2 regions of the Streptomyces sp. CB09001 genome follow, and region 2 is predicted to be linked to the other one. Evidence: predicted binding sites of a transcription regulator. Region 2 holds the regulator's gene; the other holds the start of a gene.

Region 1 (8,727 bases), 2.4 Mb from region 2:
GCCGTGTCCACCTCCGTCACGTCGGCCTCGCGCACCTCGATCAGGTCGGCGAGCCCGAGCGCGTCGGCGTTGGCGCGGGCCGCCGCCGCGGTGACCGGGTCGTGGTCGACGGCGAGGACCCGGATCCCGGCGCGGGCGAACGCGATCGCGTCGCCGCCGATCCCGCAGCACAGGTCGGCGACGGACCGTACCCCGAGCGCCCGGAGGCACTCCGCCCGGTGCACCGCCACACTCGCCCGCGTCGACTGCTCGACCCCGTTCGGAGTGAAGAACATCCGCCCGGCGTCCTCGGCCCCGAACTTCGCCACCGCCCGCTGCCGCAGCCGCGCCTGCCCGAGTGCCGCCGAGACCAGCTCGGCGGGATGCGTGCGCCGCAGCCGGGTCGCGACCGCCAACTCCCGGGCGGGGTCGGTGTCGCGCACCTCGTCGAGGAGCGCGCGGCCTTCGGGGGTGAGGAGGAAGTCGAGGTCGTTCACCGGGTCATTGTGGGCCAGTCGGTGGATGGTGTGCCTCCGGCGCGGTGTCGGGCCGGGTTCGGCCGGGGGCGGCTGCGAGGATCCGGCACCATGCGAGCAGTCGTACAAAATGACAAATATCGGGCATCGCGTCGCGTGTCCCGGGCCTCTCGTGCCACCGCGGTCCTCGCCATCGCCGCCCTCGCCGGCGGCTGTGCGCAGGCAGAGGACCAAAGCGTGCGGGGCGCCCCCGGTCAGCAGGCGCCCCCGGCCCACGCGGTCGACGGCGCGGCGAAGGCTCGCGAGGCCCGGGCGGCTCTGGCCGCCGCCGCCAAGCGCTGGGACCTCAAGAAGGTCCCGCTGACGGCCCCCGCGCCCCCCGCGAAGAAGCCGGAGATCGAGGCCCGCGAGGGCTTCGAGGTCGACGGCCAGGAGGAGGACGGCCTCCCGCCGGTGTTCACCACGGTCCCCACCAAGGAGAAGGTCGTCTTCCTCACCATCGACGACGGCGCCGAGAAGGACCCGGCGTTCCTGAGGATGATGAGCGAGCTGAAGATCCCGTACACCGTCTTCCTCACCGACGAGGAGATCAAGGACGACTACGGCTACTTCAAGAAGATGCAGGCCCGCGGCGTCACCCTCAACAACCACACCCTGAGCCACCCCTACCTCCCCGGGCTCTCCTACGCGCAGCAGAAGCGGGAGATCTGCGGCATGCAGGACGTGATGGAGAAGCACTACGGCAAGCGCCCCGTCCTCTTCCGCCCGCCCTACGGCAACTACAACGGCGACACCCTGCGCGCCGCCAAGTCCTGCGGGATCAAGTACGCCCCGATCTGGAGCGAGGAGGTGTACGTCGACCACTGGGAGTACCGCGAGTGGGACCAGGATCTGCACCCCGGCGACATCGTCCTCACCCACTTCCGGGGCGAGGACGACTGGGACGGCACGATGACCGACATGGTCCGCCGCTTCCTGGACCGGATCACCGCCGACGGATACGCGGTGGCCCGCCTGGAGGACTACCTGTGAGGCGAGGGCGGTCCCGCCCGGCCGGCGCTGCCCCGGCCGCCCTCCTGCTCCCGCTGCTCCTGCTGCTCCCGCTCACCGGCTGCGACCGGATCGCCGCCCCCGCCGAACACGCGGCGGCGGCCGGGGACCCCGCCCAGGACGCCGACCGGGGCCGTCACCTGCCGCCCGTCGTGGACCACGTCCGCACCGACGACCCGGTCGTCTTCCTCACCTACGACGACAGCGCCGAGCGCGACCCCGCCTTCGCCGGCCTGATCCGCGAACGGCGGCTCCCGGTCACCCTGTTCCTCACCGACACCGTCGCCGGACCGGCGTACGGCGACCTCGCCCGGCTGCGCCCGTTCGGCGCGAGCCTGCAGAACCACACCCTCGACCACCGCTCCCTGCGCGGCCTGCCCTACGCCGGCCAGCGCGCCGAGATCTGCGGCCAGCAGACCAAGCTCAGGTCCCGCTTCGGCGTCCGCGCCCGCCTCTTCCGCCCGCCGCACGGCACGTACGACACCACGACCCTGCGCGCCGCCGCCGACTGCGGCATCACGGCCCTGGTCCTGTGGCGCGCCACCCTCGACGCCGACGGCACCCTCACCTACACCCGCGGCGGCCACCGCCTCCACCCCGGCGACATCGTCGCCGTTGACCCGGACCACCCGACGGCCACGAACCTGACGGCCCGCACGGAACGTTTGCTGGAGACGATCGAGGAGCAGGGGCTGAGGGTGGGCGACCTGGAAAATTACCTGTGACTTCTCGATGCCGACCGGCACAATCCAGCCCGTCCGGCGCTTGAGGACGAGGCCGGCCAGGCCGAAAAGGGGGGCCTGGGGGCGCAGCCCCCAGCGAGCCCGGCACCAACGCGGGGGTGCCTCCACGAACCGGCGTTCACCCGAAAACCCCGCCGACGCGCCGCCGGCATTGGCACTCCGCTTGACCGAGTGCTAATCGCAGTCATAGTCTCGGCCCTGGCACTCCCCACTGGAGAGTGCCAACTACGCGACGGGCAGGTCCGGCACCCGCGACGACGGATCCACCTGGTCGCCACCTCAGACAGTTAACCCCGTGAGATCTCCGAAGGGGGAGGTCGGATCGTGACGACCACCAGCTCCAAGGTTGCCATCAAGCCGCTCGAGGACCGCATTGTGGTCCAGCCGCTCGACGCCGAGCAGACCACGGCTTCGGGCCTGGTCATTCCGGACACCGCCAAGGAGAAGCCCCAGGAGGGCGTCGTCCTGGCCGTCGGCCCGGGCCGCTTCGAGGACGGCAACCGCCTTCCGCTCGACGTCAGCGTCGGCGACGTCGTGCTCTACAGCAAGTACGGCGGCACCGAGGTGAAGTACAACGGCGAGGAGTACCTCGTCCTCTCGGCCCGCGACGTGCTCGCGATCGTCGAGAAGTAGTTCACCCGAAGCACCTTGCTTTCCAGCTGCGCCCCTGGCTCCCGCGACCATAAAAAGCCGGGCGTCGGGGGCGCAGTTGCCGTATAACCCCAAGATTTCCGGAAGAGGGCTCACGCTCCCATGGCGAAGATCCTGAAGTTCGACGAGGACGCCCGTCGCGCCCTCGAGCGCGGCGTCAACAAGCTCGCCGACACCGTGAAGGTGACGATCGGCCCCAAGGGCCGCAACGTCGTCATCGACAAGAAGTTCGGCGCCCCCACCATCACCAACGACGGCGTCACCATCGCCCGCGAGGTCGAGGTCGAGGACCCGTACGAGAACCTCGGCGCCCAGCTGGTGAAGGAGGTGGCGACCAAGACCAACGACATCGCGGGTGACGGCACCACCACCGCCACCGTGCTCGCCCAGGCGCTCGTGCGCGAGGGCCTGAAGAACGTCGCCGCGGGTGCCTCCCCGGCGCTGCTGAAGAAGGGCATCGACGCGGCCGTCGCGGCCGTGTCCGAGGAACTCCTCGCGACCGCCCGCCCGATCGACGAGAAGTCCGACATCGCCGCCGTCGCCGGTCTGTCCGCCCAGGACCAGCAGGTCGGCGAGCTGATCGCCGAGGCGATGGACAAGGTCGGCAAGGACGGTGTCATCACCGTCGAGGAGTCCAACACCTTCGGTCTGGAGCTGGACTTCACCGAGGGCATGGCCTTCGACAAGGGCTACCTGTCGCCGTACTTCGTGACGGACCAGGAGCGCATGGAGGCCGTCCTCGACGACCCGTACATCCTGATCAACCAGGGCAAGATCTCCTCCATCGCGGACCTGCTGCCGCTGCTGGAGAAGGTCATCCAGGCCAACGCCTCCAAGCCGCTGCTGATCATCGCCGAGGACCTGGAGGGCGAGGCGCTCTCCACCCTCGTCGTCAACAAGATCCGAGGCACCTTCAACGCGGTCGCCGTCAAGGCCCCCGGCTTCGGCGACCGCCGCAAGGCGATGCTGCAGGACATGGCCGTCCTCACCGGCGCCACGGTCATCTCCGAGGAGGTCGGCCTCAAGCTCGACCAGGTCGGTCTGGACGTGCTCGGCACCGCCCGCCGCATCACCGTCACCAAGGACGACACCACGATCGTCGACGGTGCCGGCAAGCGCGACGAGGTCGAGGGCCGCATCAACCAGATCAAGGCCGAGATCGAGTCCACGGACTCCGACTGGGACCGCGAGAAGCTCCAGGAGCGCCTCGCGAAGCTGGCCGGCGGCGTGTGCGTGATCAAGGTCGGCGCCGCCACCGAGGTGGAGCTGAAGGAGCGCAAGCACCGTCTGGAGGACGCCATCTCCGCGACCCGCGCCGCGGTCGAGGAGGGCATCGTCTCCGGTGGTGGCTCCGCGCTGGTCCACGCCGTCAAGGTGCTCGAGGGCAACCTCGGCAAGACCGGCGACGAGGCCACCGGTGTCGCGGTCGTCCGTCGCGCCGCCGTCGAGCCGCTGCGCTGGATCGCCGAGAACGCCGGCCTGGAGGGTTACGTCATCACCTCCAAGGTCGCCGAGCTCGACAAGGGCCAGGGCTTCAACGCCGCCACCGGCGAGTACGGCGACCTGGTCAAGGCCGGCGTCATCGACCCGGTGAAGGTCACCCGCTCCGCCCTGGAGAACGCCGCCTCCATCGCCTCCCTCCTGCTGACGACCGAGACCCTCGTCGTCGAGAAGAAGGAAGAGGAAGAGCCGGCCGCCGCGGGCCACGGCCACGCCCACTGAGCGCCGCGCTGAGCTGAGCGAACGGTGCCCGGTCCCCTGCGGGGGCTGGGCACCGTTCTCCTGCGGGGGCTGGGCACCGTTCTCTTTTTGGTCGCCGGTTCCGGTGCCCGTGCCGGGCCGGCGTCTGCCCCGTCGGGTTCGTTGCCGGGTGCGGCGCCGTTGTGGCCGGTCGCGCGGATCCCCGCGCCCCTTGGGGCGTTGCACCTGACGAACCTCAGAACAGCGCCGTCACAGCAGTCCGCTCAGCGGCAGTACGCGCTCGGCGAGCCGCCCCCGCAGCCACCCCCCGGCCGTGTCGGGCTCCTCCGCGAGCCAGCCGGCGGCGACCAGCAGCCCCGTGTGCTCGGCGACGTCCTCGGGCCGCAGACCGCAGAACTGGGCGACGTCGTCCAGCGCCAGACCGGCGTCCTCGCCGACGTCTCCCAGGCACCCGTCGGGGCGGCTGTGGGCCGCGGTGTACACCGCGAGGAGCCTGGTGGCAGCCCCCGCCTTCTTCTTCCGCAGCTTCCGGTCGCCCACCACCTTCTGCGCCCACCCCGACAGCCGCGCCCGGGTGACCTTGCCGAAGAAGAACGGGCGGGGCCGCGTGGGAATCAGCGTGGGCACCGTGATCGGGGTGGGTTCCTCGGGCCGGGACGTCAGCGCGTCGTCGGCGGTGACGTCCTCCGGCAGCAGCAGCCAGCCCACGTCGACAAGCTCCTGGAGCACCCGCTCGGCGTCGCCCTGCAACCAGCCGCCGAGGTCCTGCCCGGTGACGTTCCCGGTACCGGCGCGCGCGGCCCGCAGGGTGAGCATCAGCACCGCGAGCCGCGCCTCGGCCCCGGGGAGCGGGGAGCCGGTCCGGACGTGCTCCAGCACGTTGCGGGCATGGACGCCCTGGCCCCGGGTCAGCAACCGCTCGACCACCGGCCCCTCCCCGTCCACCGGGACGCCGCGGCGGTTGGCGTCCATCTCACGGGTGGTCCGCGCGGCAGCCGCGGCCCGGTCCGCCTCCTCCCGCAGGGCGGCGTCGTCGGTGACGTCCGCCCACAGGGCGAAGGCGCGGGCCTTGCGGTCGTGCAGATCGGCGAGGACGGCGAGGTCCGGTTTCGGGCGCCGCTGGTACGCGCGGAACGCGTCCCCGAGCTCGGTCAGCTCCACGCGCAGCACCTCGGGCTGAAGATCGTCCGGCACGATCCGCTGCGCGACCTTCGCCCATCGACCCGCCTTCCGGGCCCGGGCGGGGACACCGCCGGGCTGGGGGCGCGGGGCGGGCCGGATATACGGGACGGAGACGGCCCCGGCGTCACCGTGGCGGGCCGGGGCGGGGACCGGGGCCACCGAAGGCGCCCCACCGCCGGGAGCGTCGGAGAACATCACCGCCCCACCCACGGCCCCCAAGCCCCTGTTCCCCCTGTCCGTACGCCCCTCGTCCGTGCCGTCGACGAACACTTCGCCCCGGTCACCAGCGCCCGCGTTCACGCGATGCCGCCCTCTCCCTCGCCGAACCTGCGACCTCCCGCCCGCTGCGGGCGCAGCCACCCGACGCTACGTCGCACCGGCAGCCCGCCAGGAAAGGTCCGGGATGGACCACACGTTCGGGTGACGATTCAGCCGGTCGGCGACCTGCAAGACGCCCCGGACCACTGCCCCTGTCCGGGGACCGCGGAACAAGCCTGCCCCTACCGCGGCCCGTACTTCCGCCCCGTCCGCGACGTGATCCCGCCCAGCAGCCCCCGCGGCACCAGCTTCGCCGCGCCCATCAGGGTCTTGTAGCGGGGGTCGGGGATCGACAGGGACTTCCCGCGCGACAGGTCGGCGAGGGCCGCCGCGACGACGTTGTCCGCGTCGAGCCACATCCAGTTCGGGATGTTGTCCGTGCCCATGCCGGCCCGCTCGTGGAACTCCGTGCGCACGAAACCGGGGGCCAGGGCCATCAGCCGTACGCCGCTGCCGGCCAGGTCCTTGGCCACGCCCTGGGTGAACTGCACGACCCACGCCTTGGAGGCGCCGTAGGTGCCGCGCGGGAGGAAGGCGGCGACCGAGGCCACGTTGACGACACCGCCCCGGCCCCGTTCCCGCATCGCCTCCACCGCCGCGGAGGTCAGCCGGAGCACCGCCTCGCAGTGCACCTTGAGCATGGTCAGCTCGTCGGCCATGGGGACGTCGAGGAAGCGGCCCTTGTTGCCGAAACCGGCGTTGTTGACCAGCAGGTCGACGGGGTTCCTGCGGTCCGACAGCCGGGCTGCCACCGCGTCGATGCCGGCGTCCGCCGACAGGTCCGCCGTCAGCACCTCCGCCTCGATGCCGTGCCGGTCGTGCAGCTCCGTGGCCTGCTCGCGCAGCCGCTCGGTGTCGCGGGCGACCAGCACCAGGTCGTGTCCGTCGGCCGCCAGCCGCCGGGCGAACGCGGCGCCGAGGCCCGCCGTCGAGCCCGTAATCAATGCCGTTGTCATGGCGCAAGGTTAGGGCGCGGGATCGTGGCTGCGGACCGAGCCGGTCCGCTTCGCTCGGGCGCCGTACTGCGCCACGTACTTCCGCGCCGACGCCAACGCCTCCGGGTGCAGCGCGTCGCCCGCCGCGAGCAGCCGGGGGAGCAGGTCCCGCTGGGTCGTCACCGCGCGGAACTGCAGGGCCACCGTCACCTCGTGCGCGGGCCGGTGCACGATCCGCACCGGATCGCCCGCCCGGATCTCACCGGCTTCCAGGACGCGGAAGTAGGCGCCCGGCGCACCCTTCTCCGTGAAGCGCTTCACCCAGCGCTGTTCACCCATGTGGCCCTGGAAGGTGCGGCAGGGGATGCGCCCGGACGTCACCTCGAGGAGCAGCTCGGGACCGACCCGCCAGCGCTCGCCGATGAGGGCACCGGCGAGGTCCAGGCCCGTGGTGGTGAGGTTCTCGCCGAACGAGCCGTTCGGCAGCTCGCGGCCCAGCGCGTGTCCCCAGTCGTCCAGGTCCTCGCGCGCCATCGCGTAGACCGCCTGGTCGGTGCCGCCGTGGTGCCGCGTGTCGCAGACGGTGTCGCCGGCCAGGCCACTCGCCCCGAACCCCTTCGATCCGGGTGCCGCCACCCGCACGGGCCCGTCGGCCGGCCGCTTGTCGATGCCGGTGACGCCCTCGGGCTGGTCCGTGTACGGCACGGCCTTCGCGCGCCCCAGATTGACGGACAGGAGCCTCATGGCGGAAAGGTGCATGCCGGAACGGTAGGTCATGCGCGGTCAAAGCGGCGACGCATTATTCGGCGTCCGGTCAAAGGGTCGCTTATCCTCGGGGGTGTGATCGAGGCTCGTCATCTCCGCGTGCTGCGCGCCGTGGCATCCACCGGTTCCTTCTCCGCCGCGGGGCGCGAGCTGGGCTGCACCCAGCCCGCCGTCAGCCAGCAGATGAAGGCCCTGGAGTCCTCCGTCGGCACCCCCCTGCTCGTGCGCACCGGTCGCGAGATGCGGCTGACCCAGGCCGGGGAGGCGCTGGTGCGGCACGCCGCCGGGATCATCGCCGGGCTCACCGCGGCCGAGGAGGAGGTCGCCGCGATCGCCGGGCTGCGCGCCGGGCGGGTCCGGCTGGTCTCCTTCCCCAGCGGCAGCTCCACCCTCGTACCGACGGCCCTGGCCGCGCTGCGCGCCGCGCACCCCGGCACCCGGGTCTCCCTGGAGGAGTCCGAGCCGCCGAAGTCCGTCGAGCTGCTGCGCGAGGGCGACTGCGACGTGGTGCTCGCCTTCCGCTACGAGGGTGCGGCCGGTGCCGAGGAGTGGGACGACCTCGTCGTACGGCCGCTGCTCACCGACCGGCTGGTGGCGCTGGTCCCCGAGGGGCACCGGCTCGCCCGGGCGCAAGGGGTCGGATCCGTGGCGATCGGGGAGCTGGCCCGGGAATCCTGGATCGCGGGCTGCCCGCGCTGTCGCGGCCAGTTGGTCGAGGTGTGCGAGGGGGCCGGTTTCACCCCGCGCATCGACTTCGCGACCGACGACTACCCGGCGGTGGTCGGCCTGGTCGGCGCGGGCCTCGGCGTGGCCGTGCTGCCCCAGCTCGCCGTCGAGTCCGTACGGCCCCGGGGCGTGCGGACGGTCACGCTGGAGCCGGCCGTGCGGCGGGAGATCGTCGCGCTCACGCTGCCCGACCTGGCCCAG
Region 2 (8,727 bases):
CGGAAGGTGCGCGGCAGCCGGGTGCGCACGCCGGGCGTGGCCGCGAGGGCGCGGGCGGGTCCGGAGCGGTGGGTGACCCAGTGCACGCCGCCGCGTACGGCGACGGCACTGCCGCGCGCCGTGTGGTCGGGGGACGCGGAGCCGAACCAGCGGGCGGCGTTGACCGGGTACGACTGGAGGTCGACGCGGGCGCCGCCGAGACGGATGTCCAGGCGGCGCGGTTCGGCGCCGTCGAGGTCGTCCAGGGTCCACAGCTCACCGGCGGAGGAGTAGACGACGCGGGTACCGTCGGTCGCCGCGTGCCGGGCGTAGAAACCGTCGACCGGTGTGTGCCGGCGCAGGTCGGAGCCGTCGGCGAGGGAGGAGTAGAGGGCGCCGGTGCCCTCGTGGTCGGAGAGGAAGGCGATCCGGTCACCGACCCAGAAGGGGTACTCGATGTTGCCGTCGAGGCCGTCGTGCAGGCGGGCGAACTCGCCGTCGTCCTCACGGTCGATCCACAGCTTGCCCGCGGTGCCGCCCCGGTACCGCTTCCACCAGGCGGCCTCGCGGCCCATCGGTGCGGACAGCAGCACGGTGTGCGGGCCCTGAGCGACGTCGCCGACGGGGCCGTAGGGCAGGGTGGTCGCCGGTCCGCCGTCGAGCGGGACCGCGCGGGCCCAGCTGCGGCGCAGGCTGGCCTGGCCGTAGGTGCTCAGGGCGAGGACGCGGCCCTCGGCGGTCCAGCCGCGTACCTGGGTCCTGATGCTGCCCCAGTGGGTGAGGCGCTTGGCGGGGCCGCCGTCGACGGGCGCGACGTGCACCTCGGGGGCGCCGTCACGGGTGGAGGTCCAGGCGACCTTGGTGCCGTCGGGCGAGATGCGCGGGTGGTTCACCGGCACGTTGTCGGCGCTGACCCGCCAGGCCCGGCCGCCGTCGAGCGGGGCGAGCCACACGTCGTCCTCGGCGGTGAAGGCGACCAACTCGCCGTGCGGGTGCGGAAAGCGGAGGTAGGCAGGCGCTGCGGGCTGAGTCACCCCCATACCCTATGCAGGGGCGCGGCCCGCCGACAGAGGTTTGGATCACTTCCCGGCCGAGGACCCGTTCCTTCCGGCTACTTGCCCTCCACCGGCCGGCAGTGCGGGTCGTCCGGGCACCAGATGGTCCGGGTGACGGTCACGGTGGGCCCCGGCCCGTTCTGGGAGGGCCGGTTCGCGGGCGGGGCGCTGGTGGCGTCGCAGTCGCCCAGCCCCTTCACCCGGAACCGCTCCTTGCCGTCCACCTTCGCGGTCAGGCTGCCGCGCACGCAGGCGCCGTTGACGACCCGGGTGACCTTGCCGTCGACGGTGACGTCCTTGCCGTCGTCGGTCCTGCCCTCGCAGTGCACGGAGGCGACCGCGTCCTCGCTCGCCGAGGCCGTGGTGCCCTTGTCGCCGTAGGAGGCGGTGCAGGTGAGCCAGCGCACCTCCGCCTGCTGCCGCTGCAGTTCCCGGGTCACGGTCTGGTCGGTCGTGTGGGCGACCGTCGCGGAGCTGAGTCCGCCCGGCTCGCACGCGACGAGACCACCGACGGCGACGGCCGCGCCGACGGCCACCGGAGCGATGCGCCGAATCCGTCTCATTGCCCACATGAAGGGCAGCGTCCCATCGGTCGGGGACCCGGGGGTAGGGCGCATACGGCCACTCCTCACTACCGTGGGCGCCATGGGCAACGACCGCAGGCAGCGCAGGCTCGTCATGGACGAACGCGCCACCTGGCTGTGGAGTCACCGGCAGAAACGGGGCCGCGACGGCGTCTGGCGGGACGCGCTCACGCTGTACCGGGACGGGGTCCGGGTCCGGTTCGTCTTCCGAGCGGGTGCGCCCGGCTCCGGGCGGTGGACCACGGAGGGCGGCTCCTGGTACGAGGGCTGCGTGGGGGACGGCCGCGGCAACCTGCTCAACCTGCGCGAACCCGGGGTCGTACGGGCGCTGGTCGAGGAGGCCGGGCGGCGTGCGCTGCTGCCCGGGCCCGGGGGCCGGCCGGTGGAGCTGGACGGCTGGGAGCTGTTCCCCGCCGCGGTCGCCGCCACCGACGGCCGGCCGGGGCCGCCGGGACCCGGCGATCCGGCGACGTCAGGACCAGCGGCCGGTGCGGGCCAGGAGTACGGCGGTCGCGGCGGTGCCCGCGGTGGAGGTGCGCAGAACGCTGCGGCCCAGGCGGTAGGGCGCCGCACCGGCCTCGGCGAAGAGGGCCAACTCGTCCGGGGACACCCCGCCTTCGGGACCGACCACCAGCACGATGTCGCCGGAGGCGGGGAGTTCGGCGTCCGACAGGGGGACGTCGCCGCTCTCATGGAGTACGGCGGCGAAGGCGGCGTCGGCCAGAAGTGAGGCAACCTGCTTGCTGCTCGCCGCGTCCGCGACGTCGGGGAAGCGGACCCGGCGGGACTGCTTGCCGGCCTCCCGGGCCGTCGCCCGCCACTTGCCGAGCGCCTTCAGGCCGCGCTCGCCCTTCCACTGCGTGATGCACCGGGACGCCGCCCAGGGCACGATCGCGTCGACCCCGACCTCGGTCATCGTCTCGACGGCCAGCTCACCGCGGTCGCCCTTGGGCAGGGCCTGGACGACGGTGATGCGGGGCTGCTCGGCGGGCTCCTCGCGCACGCCGCCCGGGACGGTGACGACCAGGCGGTCCTTGCCCTCCGCGGCCTTCACCGAGCCCTCGGCCCAGTGGCCGCGCCCGTCGGTGAGGACGACGTCCTCACCGGCCCGCAGCCGCTTCACGGAGACGGCGTGGCGCCCCTCGGGGCCGTCGAGGACGTACTCCCCGTCGGGCAGGTCCTGCGGCCGCAGGGAGTCGACCACGAACACCGGTGCCGTCATCGGGCGCCGCCCCCCGTCGCATAGCCCGACAGTCCCGACAACGCTGTCCCGGCGTCGGCGAGTTCGGCCGTCAGCACCTCCACCAGCTGTCCCGCGGGCAGCTCCCGGGCCATCCGGTGTCCCTGTCCCGCCCACAGCGCCATGCCCTGCGCGTCGCCCGTCTTCGCCGCCGCCTTGCGCACCGGCGAGGTGAGGTGGTGCACCTCGGGGTAGGCGGCGGGGGCGTAGCGGCCGTGCTCGCGCAGGAAGCGGTTGACCAGGGCGCGGGCCGGGCGGCCGGAGAAGGCGCGGGTGAGTTCGGTGCGGACGAAGAGCGGGTTGGTCAGCGCCTGCTTGTGCAGGTCGTGCGCGCCGGACTCGGGGGTGGCGAGGAAGGCGGTGCCCAGCTGGGCCGCGCTCGCTCCGGCCGCGAGGACCGCGGCGATCTGGCCGCCGCGCATGATGCCGCCGGCGGCGACGATCGGCAGGCTCACCGCCTCGCGGACCTGGGCGACCAGCGACAGCAGTCCGGTGCTGCCGCCGGTCTCCGGGTTGTCCCGGTGGGTGCCCTGATGGCCGCCGGCTTCGACGCCCTGGGTGATCACCGCGTCGGCGCCGGACTGCTCGACGGCCCGGGCCTCCTCTGCGGTGGTCGCGGTGACCAGAGCGAAGGTGCCCACGCGGTGCAGGGAGTCGACGACCTCGCGGCTGGGGACGCCGAAGTGGAAGGACACCACCGGCACGGGGTTGTCCAGCAGTACGGCGAGCTTGGTGTCGTAGCCGTCGTCCCGGCCGCAGTCGGGGTCGCCCAGCTCGGTCTCGTACCAGGCGGCCTCGCCGGCCAGCTGGTGGGCGTAGACGTCGACGGCGGCGGGATCGGCCGTCTCCGGCTGCGGGAGGAAGAGGTTGACGCCGAAGGGCCGGCTCGTGAGCCCCCTCAGCTGTTTGATGTCCTGGTACATCCCGTCCGCGGTCTTGTAACCGGCGGCCAGGAAGCCCAGCCCGCCCGCCTCGGACACCGCGGCCGCGAGCCGCGGCACGGAGACGCCGCCCGCCATGGGCGCCTGCACGATCGGGTAGGGGAAGAGATCGGTCAGTGCGGAGGACATGACGGCATGTTGTCACGTCCTCCACACAAGTCCGAATCCGGGCTTCCGTTGGCATACGCCAGGAGCATCCGCATCGGAACGCACGGCGTCAGCGCCCGTTGAAGGCGTCCTTCAACCGGGAAAACAGCCCTTGCCGCCCCGGCTGACTGTGCCTGCCCGGGGGCAACCCCCGGACCCCCGGCAGACCCCGGCCGCCGCCCACACCCGCACAGCAAACCGACGCCCGCCAAGCTCCACGTCAACGCCTCAGCGCCCGTTGAAAGCATCCTTCAGCCGCGAGAACAACCCTTGCCGCCCCGGCTGACTGTGCCTGCCCGGGGGCAACCCCCGGACCCCCGGCAGACCCCGGCCGCCGCCCACACCCGCACAGCAAACCGACGCCCGCCAAGCTCCACGTCCACGCCTCAGCGCCCGTTGAAAGCATCCTTCAGCCGCGAGAACAACCCCTGCTGCCCCGGTTGGAACTGCCCCGTCGGGCGTTCCTCGCCGCGGAGCTTGGCCAGCTCGCGCAGGAGGCGTTCCTGTTCGGGGTCGAGCTTGCCCGGGGTGGTGACCTCGACGTGCACGATGAGGTCGCCGCGGCCGCCGCCGCGCAGGTGGGTGACGCCCCGGCCGTGCTTCGGGATCGACTGGCCGGACTGGGTGCCCGGGCGGATGTCGACCTCCTCCATGCCGTCGAGGGTCTCCAGCGGCACCTTCGTGCCGAGGGCCGCCGCCGTCATGGGGATGGTGACCGTGCAGTGCAGGTCGTCGCCGCGGCGCTGGAAGGTCGAGTGGGGCAGCTCGTGGATCTCGACGTACAGGTCGCCGGCGGGGCCGCCGCCGGGGCCGACCTCGCCCTCGCCCGCGAGCTGGATCCGGGTGCCGTTGTCGACACCGGCCGGGATCTTCACCGTCAGGGTGCGCCGCGAGCGGACCCGGCCGTCGCCCGCGCACTCGGGGCACGGAGTCGGGACCACGGTGCCGAAGCCCTGGCACTGCGGGCAGGGGCGGGAGGTCATGACCTGGCCCAGGAAGGACCGGGTGACCTGCGAGACCTCACCGCGGCCGCGGCACATGTCGCACGTCTGGGCCGACGTGCCGGGCGCGGCGCCCTCGCCGTTGCAGGTGTTGCAGACCACGGCCGTGTCGACCTGGATGTCCTTGGTCGTACCGAACGCGGCCTCGTCCAGCTCGACCTCGATGCGGATCATCGCGTCCTGGCCGCGGCGGGTGCGCGAGCGCGGCCCGCGCTGCGACGCCGTGCCGAAGAACGCGTCCATGATGTCCGAGAAGTTCCCGAAGCCACCCGCGCCGAAGCCGCCCGCGCCGCCGCCGGCGGCCTGCGAGAGGGGGTCGCCGCCGAGGTCGTAGACCTGCTTCTTCTGCGGGTCCGACAACACCTCGTAGGCGGCGTTGATCTCCTTGAACCGCTCCTGGGTCTTCGGATCGGGGTTGACGTCCGGGTGCAGCTCGCGGGCGAGCCTCCGGAACGCCTTCTTGATCTCGTCCTGGGAAGCGTCGCGGCGCACGCCGAGTACGGCGTAGTAGTCCGTGGCCACCTACGACTCCGCCAGGATCTGTCCGACGTACCGTGCCACTGCGCGTACCGCTCCCATCGTTCCCGGGTAGTCCATGCGGGTCGGTCCGACCACGCCGAGCTTGGCAACCGCCTCGCCGCCCGAACCGTAGCCGACCGACACGACGGACGTTGAGTTGAGTCCCTCGTGGGCGTTCTCGTGACCGATCCGTACGGTCACGCCCGGATCCTTCGCCTCGCCGAGCAGCTTGAGGAGCACGACCTGCTCCTCCAGCGCCTCCAGCACCGGCCGGATCACCAAGGGGAAGTCGTGCCCGAAGCGGGTCAGATTGGCGGTGCCGCCGATCATCAGCCGCTCCTCGTTCTCCTCGACCAGCGTCTCCAGGAGAGTGGAGAGCACGGTGGAGACCGTACCGCGATCCTCGGCCTCGAAGGGCTCCGCCAGATCTTCCACCAGAGCCGGCACATCCGTGAAACGGCGCCCCGCGACCCGGCTGTTGAGCCGCGCCCGCAGATCGGCCAGCGACGCCTCGCCGAACGGCGCCGGGCAGTCGACCATCCGCTGCTCGACCCGGCCGGTGTCCGTGATCAGCACGAGCATCAGGCGCGCGGGCGCGAGCGCGAGCAGCTCCACGTGCCGCACGGTCGAGCGCGTCAGCGACGGATACTGCACGACGGCGACCTGCCGGGTGAGCTGCGCCAGCAGCCGCACCGTGCGGGCCACGACGTCGTCGAGGTCGACGGCGCCCTCCAGGAAGTTCTGGATGGCACGCCGCTCGGGCGCGGTCATCGGCTTGACGCCCGCCAGCTTGTCGACGAAGAGCCGGTAGCCCTTGTCGGTCGGGATGCGCCCGGCGCTGGTGTGCGGCTGTGCGATGAACCCCTCGTCCTCCAGGGCCGCCATGTCGTTGCGCACGGTGGCCGGGGAGACACCGAGGTTGTGCCGTTCGGTGAGGGCCTTGGAGCCGACCGGTTCCTCGGTGCCGACGTAGTCCTGGACGATGGCGCGCAGCACCTTCAGCCTGCGTTCACTGAGCATCGGCGCGCACCTCCAGCTGTCGTCCGCCCGTTTCGGCCCGTCTGAGCCGTCTGACCGGTCTGCCCTGGCACTCATGACTCGCGAGTGCCAGACTTCCCCGGCCCAGTGTACGGCCGTGGGGTACGCCCCCGGCAAGGCCGGGACCAAGCCGTTAGCGTCGTCGCCGTGACGGTGACTTGGGAAGAGCTGGGCTGGGAGCGGCTGGCGGACGGGGTGGGGCGGTGCCGGCTGCCGGGGTGGGACTGCACGGCGGGGCTGGTGCTCGGTGCGGACGCGGTCCTGATGGTGGACGCGGGGTCGAGCCTGGCCGAGGGCGCCCGGTTGCGTGAGGGGGCGCGGCGGCTCGCCGGCCGCCGTGTGACACATCTCGCGCTGACCCACCCGCATTTCGACCACGTCTTCGGCGCTGCGGCGTTCGCGGACGCGGAGGTGTACGGCGCGTACGGGGCGGCGGGCACGGGCGCGCTGTTCGCGCCGGGCGGACAGGGGCGGGAGGCGCTGCGCGCGGACGCGGTGGCGGAGGGGCTGGACGCGCGGGCGGCGCGGGCGGCGGCCGAGGCGCTCGGGCCCGTCCGGCACGAGGTGCGGGGTGAGCGCGGGCTGGACCTGGGCGGTGGACGGCAGGTCCTGCTGGCCGACGTGGGCCCGGGGCACACCGGTCACGACCTGGCGGTGCTGGTGCCGGGCTCCCCGGACGTCCTGTTCTGCGGGGACCTGGTGGAGGAGTCCGGCGAGCCGCAGGCGGGGCCCGACGCCGTACCGTCGCGCTGGCCGGCCGCGCTGGACCGGCTGCTGGCGGTGGGCGGAGACGACGCGCTGTACGTCCCCGGTCACGGAGCGGTGGTGGACGCGAGGTTCGTCCGGGCCCAACGGGACGCGCTGGCCGCCCGGTTCGGCGTGTCGCGTTGATCACGGGGCGGGCGTTCCTCGTATCGTCGGCAGAATGCGCCAGTACTCCGCCGACCTGACCCCTCCGTGGAAGAAATCGCAGCCCGTTCCCGAGGTGCCCGCCGATCCCGGCCTGGTGGTCGAGGAGCCCGGCACCGGGTTCTGCGGCGCCGTGATCCGCTGCGAGGCGGGCACGGTGACCCTGGAGGACCGCTTCGGCAAGCACCGCGTCTTCCCGCTGGAACCGCGCGGCTTCCTCCTTGAGGGCCGCGTGGTGACGCTGGTCAGGCCGCCCTCCCCCGGCCCGGCACGGTCCGCTCCCGCCCGTACGGCGTCCGGGTCCGTCGCCGTCCCCGGCGCACGCGCGCGGGTGGCGCGCGCCGGGCGCATCTACGTCGAGGGGCGGCACGACGCCGAGCTGGTCGAGAAGGTCTGGGGCGACGACCTGCGCATCGAGGGCGTCGTCGTGGAGTACCTGGGCGGCGTGGACGACCTTCCGTCGATCGTCGCCGACTTCGCCCCGGGACCGGACGCGCGGCTGGGCGTCCTGGTGGACCACCTGGTGCCGGGTTCGAAGGAGTGGCGCATCGCGGAGGCGGTGACCAGCGAGCACGCGCTGGTCGTGGGCCACCCGTACATCGACATCTGGGAGGCGGTGAAGCCGTCGTCGGTGGGGATCGAGGGCTGGCCACGCGTCCCCCATGGTCAGGACTGGAAGACCGGGGTGTGCCGCGCGCTGGGGTGGCCGTCGGAGAACACGGGGGCGGTGTGGCAGGCGATCCTGGCCGGGGTGGGGTCCTACAAGGACCTGGAGCCGGAGTTGCTGGGGAGGGTGGAGGAGTTGATCGACTTCGTTACGGGCGGTGATGAGGCTTGACGCCTTTGTAAGTGCCGAACTCGGTGGTATCCAGCTCAACGTCCAACAGTTCCAGCGGCAGCGGTGTCCCGAACTGAGTGATCCGCTGCACCTGGTAGTCAGCCCCCTCACCTCGTCCGACCGGCTCCGAGTACAGAACGCACTGGGCCATGACGGGGTCGACGATCAGGTAGGCGGGCACTTCGCCCGCAGCATAGATCAAGCGTTTGACGCCATAGTCCCGGTCGACGCTGGTCTTCGAGACCACTTCCACGACCATCGTGATCATCTGTGACGGCAGAAGACGCCCTGAGTCCGGGCCAACACCGACTTCCATGACCACCAGGTCGGGCACAGGCTCACTGGCCTCGTCGACAACATCGACGTCCTGGGTCTGGAGCCGTTCCCACCGCCGGTGCGGAATCTGATCCATCAGCGAAGTGACGATCCGGTTGTGCACCAGATCAGGGCTGGCCATCATCACGATTTCCCCCCGG

The links. The regulator HrcA, encoded in region 2, represses chaperone genes, less so after heat shock. The targets are predictions, from matches to a motif close to TTNGCACTCNGNNNNNCNGAGTGCNAA.
Region 1: groES (co-chaperone GroES) is a predicted target of HrcA. The motif match lies at 2,400-2,426, and genes of this name have one in related genera.

The regions. Positions count from the first base shown of each region.
Region 1 is NZ_CP026730.1:4,451,324-4,460,050, forward strand. It holds gene C4J65_RS20880 (class I SAM-dependent methyltransferase) at 1-476, opposite strand, end outside; gene C4J65_RS20885 (polysaccharide deacetylase family protein) at 567-1,487, shown strand; gene C4J65_RS20890 (polysaccharide deacetylase family protein) at 1,484-2,230, shown strand; gene groES (co-chaperone GroES) at 2,573-2,881, shown strand; gene groL (chaperonin GroEL) at 3,002-4,621, shown strand; gene C4J65_RS20905 (hypothetical protein) at 4,850-5,794, opposite strand; gene C4J65_RS20910 (SDR family oxidoreductase) at 6,283-7,056, opposite strand; gene C4J65_RS20915 (MOSC domain-containing protein) at 7,066-7,779, opposite strand; gene C4J65_RS20920 (LysR family transcriptional regulator) at 7,876-8,727, shown strand, end outside.
Region 2 is NZ_CP026730.1:2,073,756-2,082,482, forward strand. It holds gene C4J65_RS09630 (S41 family peptidase) at 1-1,019, opposite strand, end outside; gene C4J65_RS09635 (hypothetical protein) at 1,091-1,606, opposite strand; gene C4J65_RS09645 (16S rRNA (uracil(1498)-N(3))-methyltransferase) at 2,091-2,840, opposite strand; gene C4J65_RS09650 (nitronate monooxygenase) at 2,837-3,928, opposite strand; gene dnaJ (molecular chaperone DnaJ) at 4,333-5,469, opposite strand; gene hrcA (heat-inducible transcriptional repressor HrcA) at 5,470-6,486, opposite strand; gene C4J65_RS09665 (MBL fold metallo-hydrolase) at 6,652-7,395, shown strand; gene C4J65_RS09670 (DUF3097 domain-containing protein) at 7,430-8,251, shown strand; gene C4J65_RS09675 (Uma2 family endonuclease) at 8,229-8,727, opposite strand, start outside.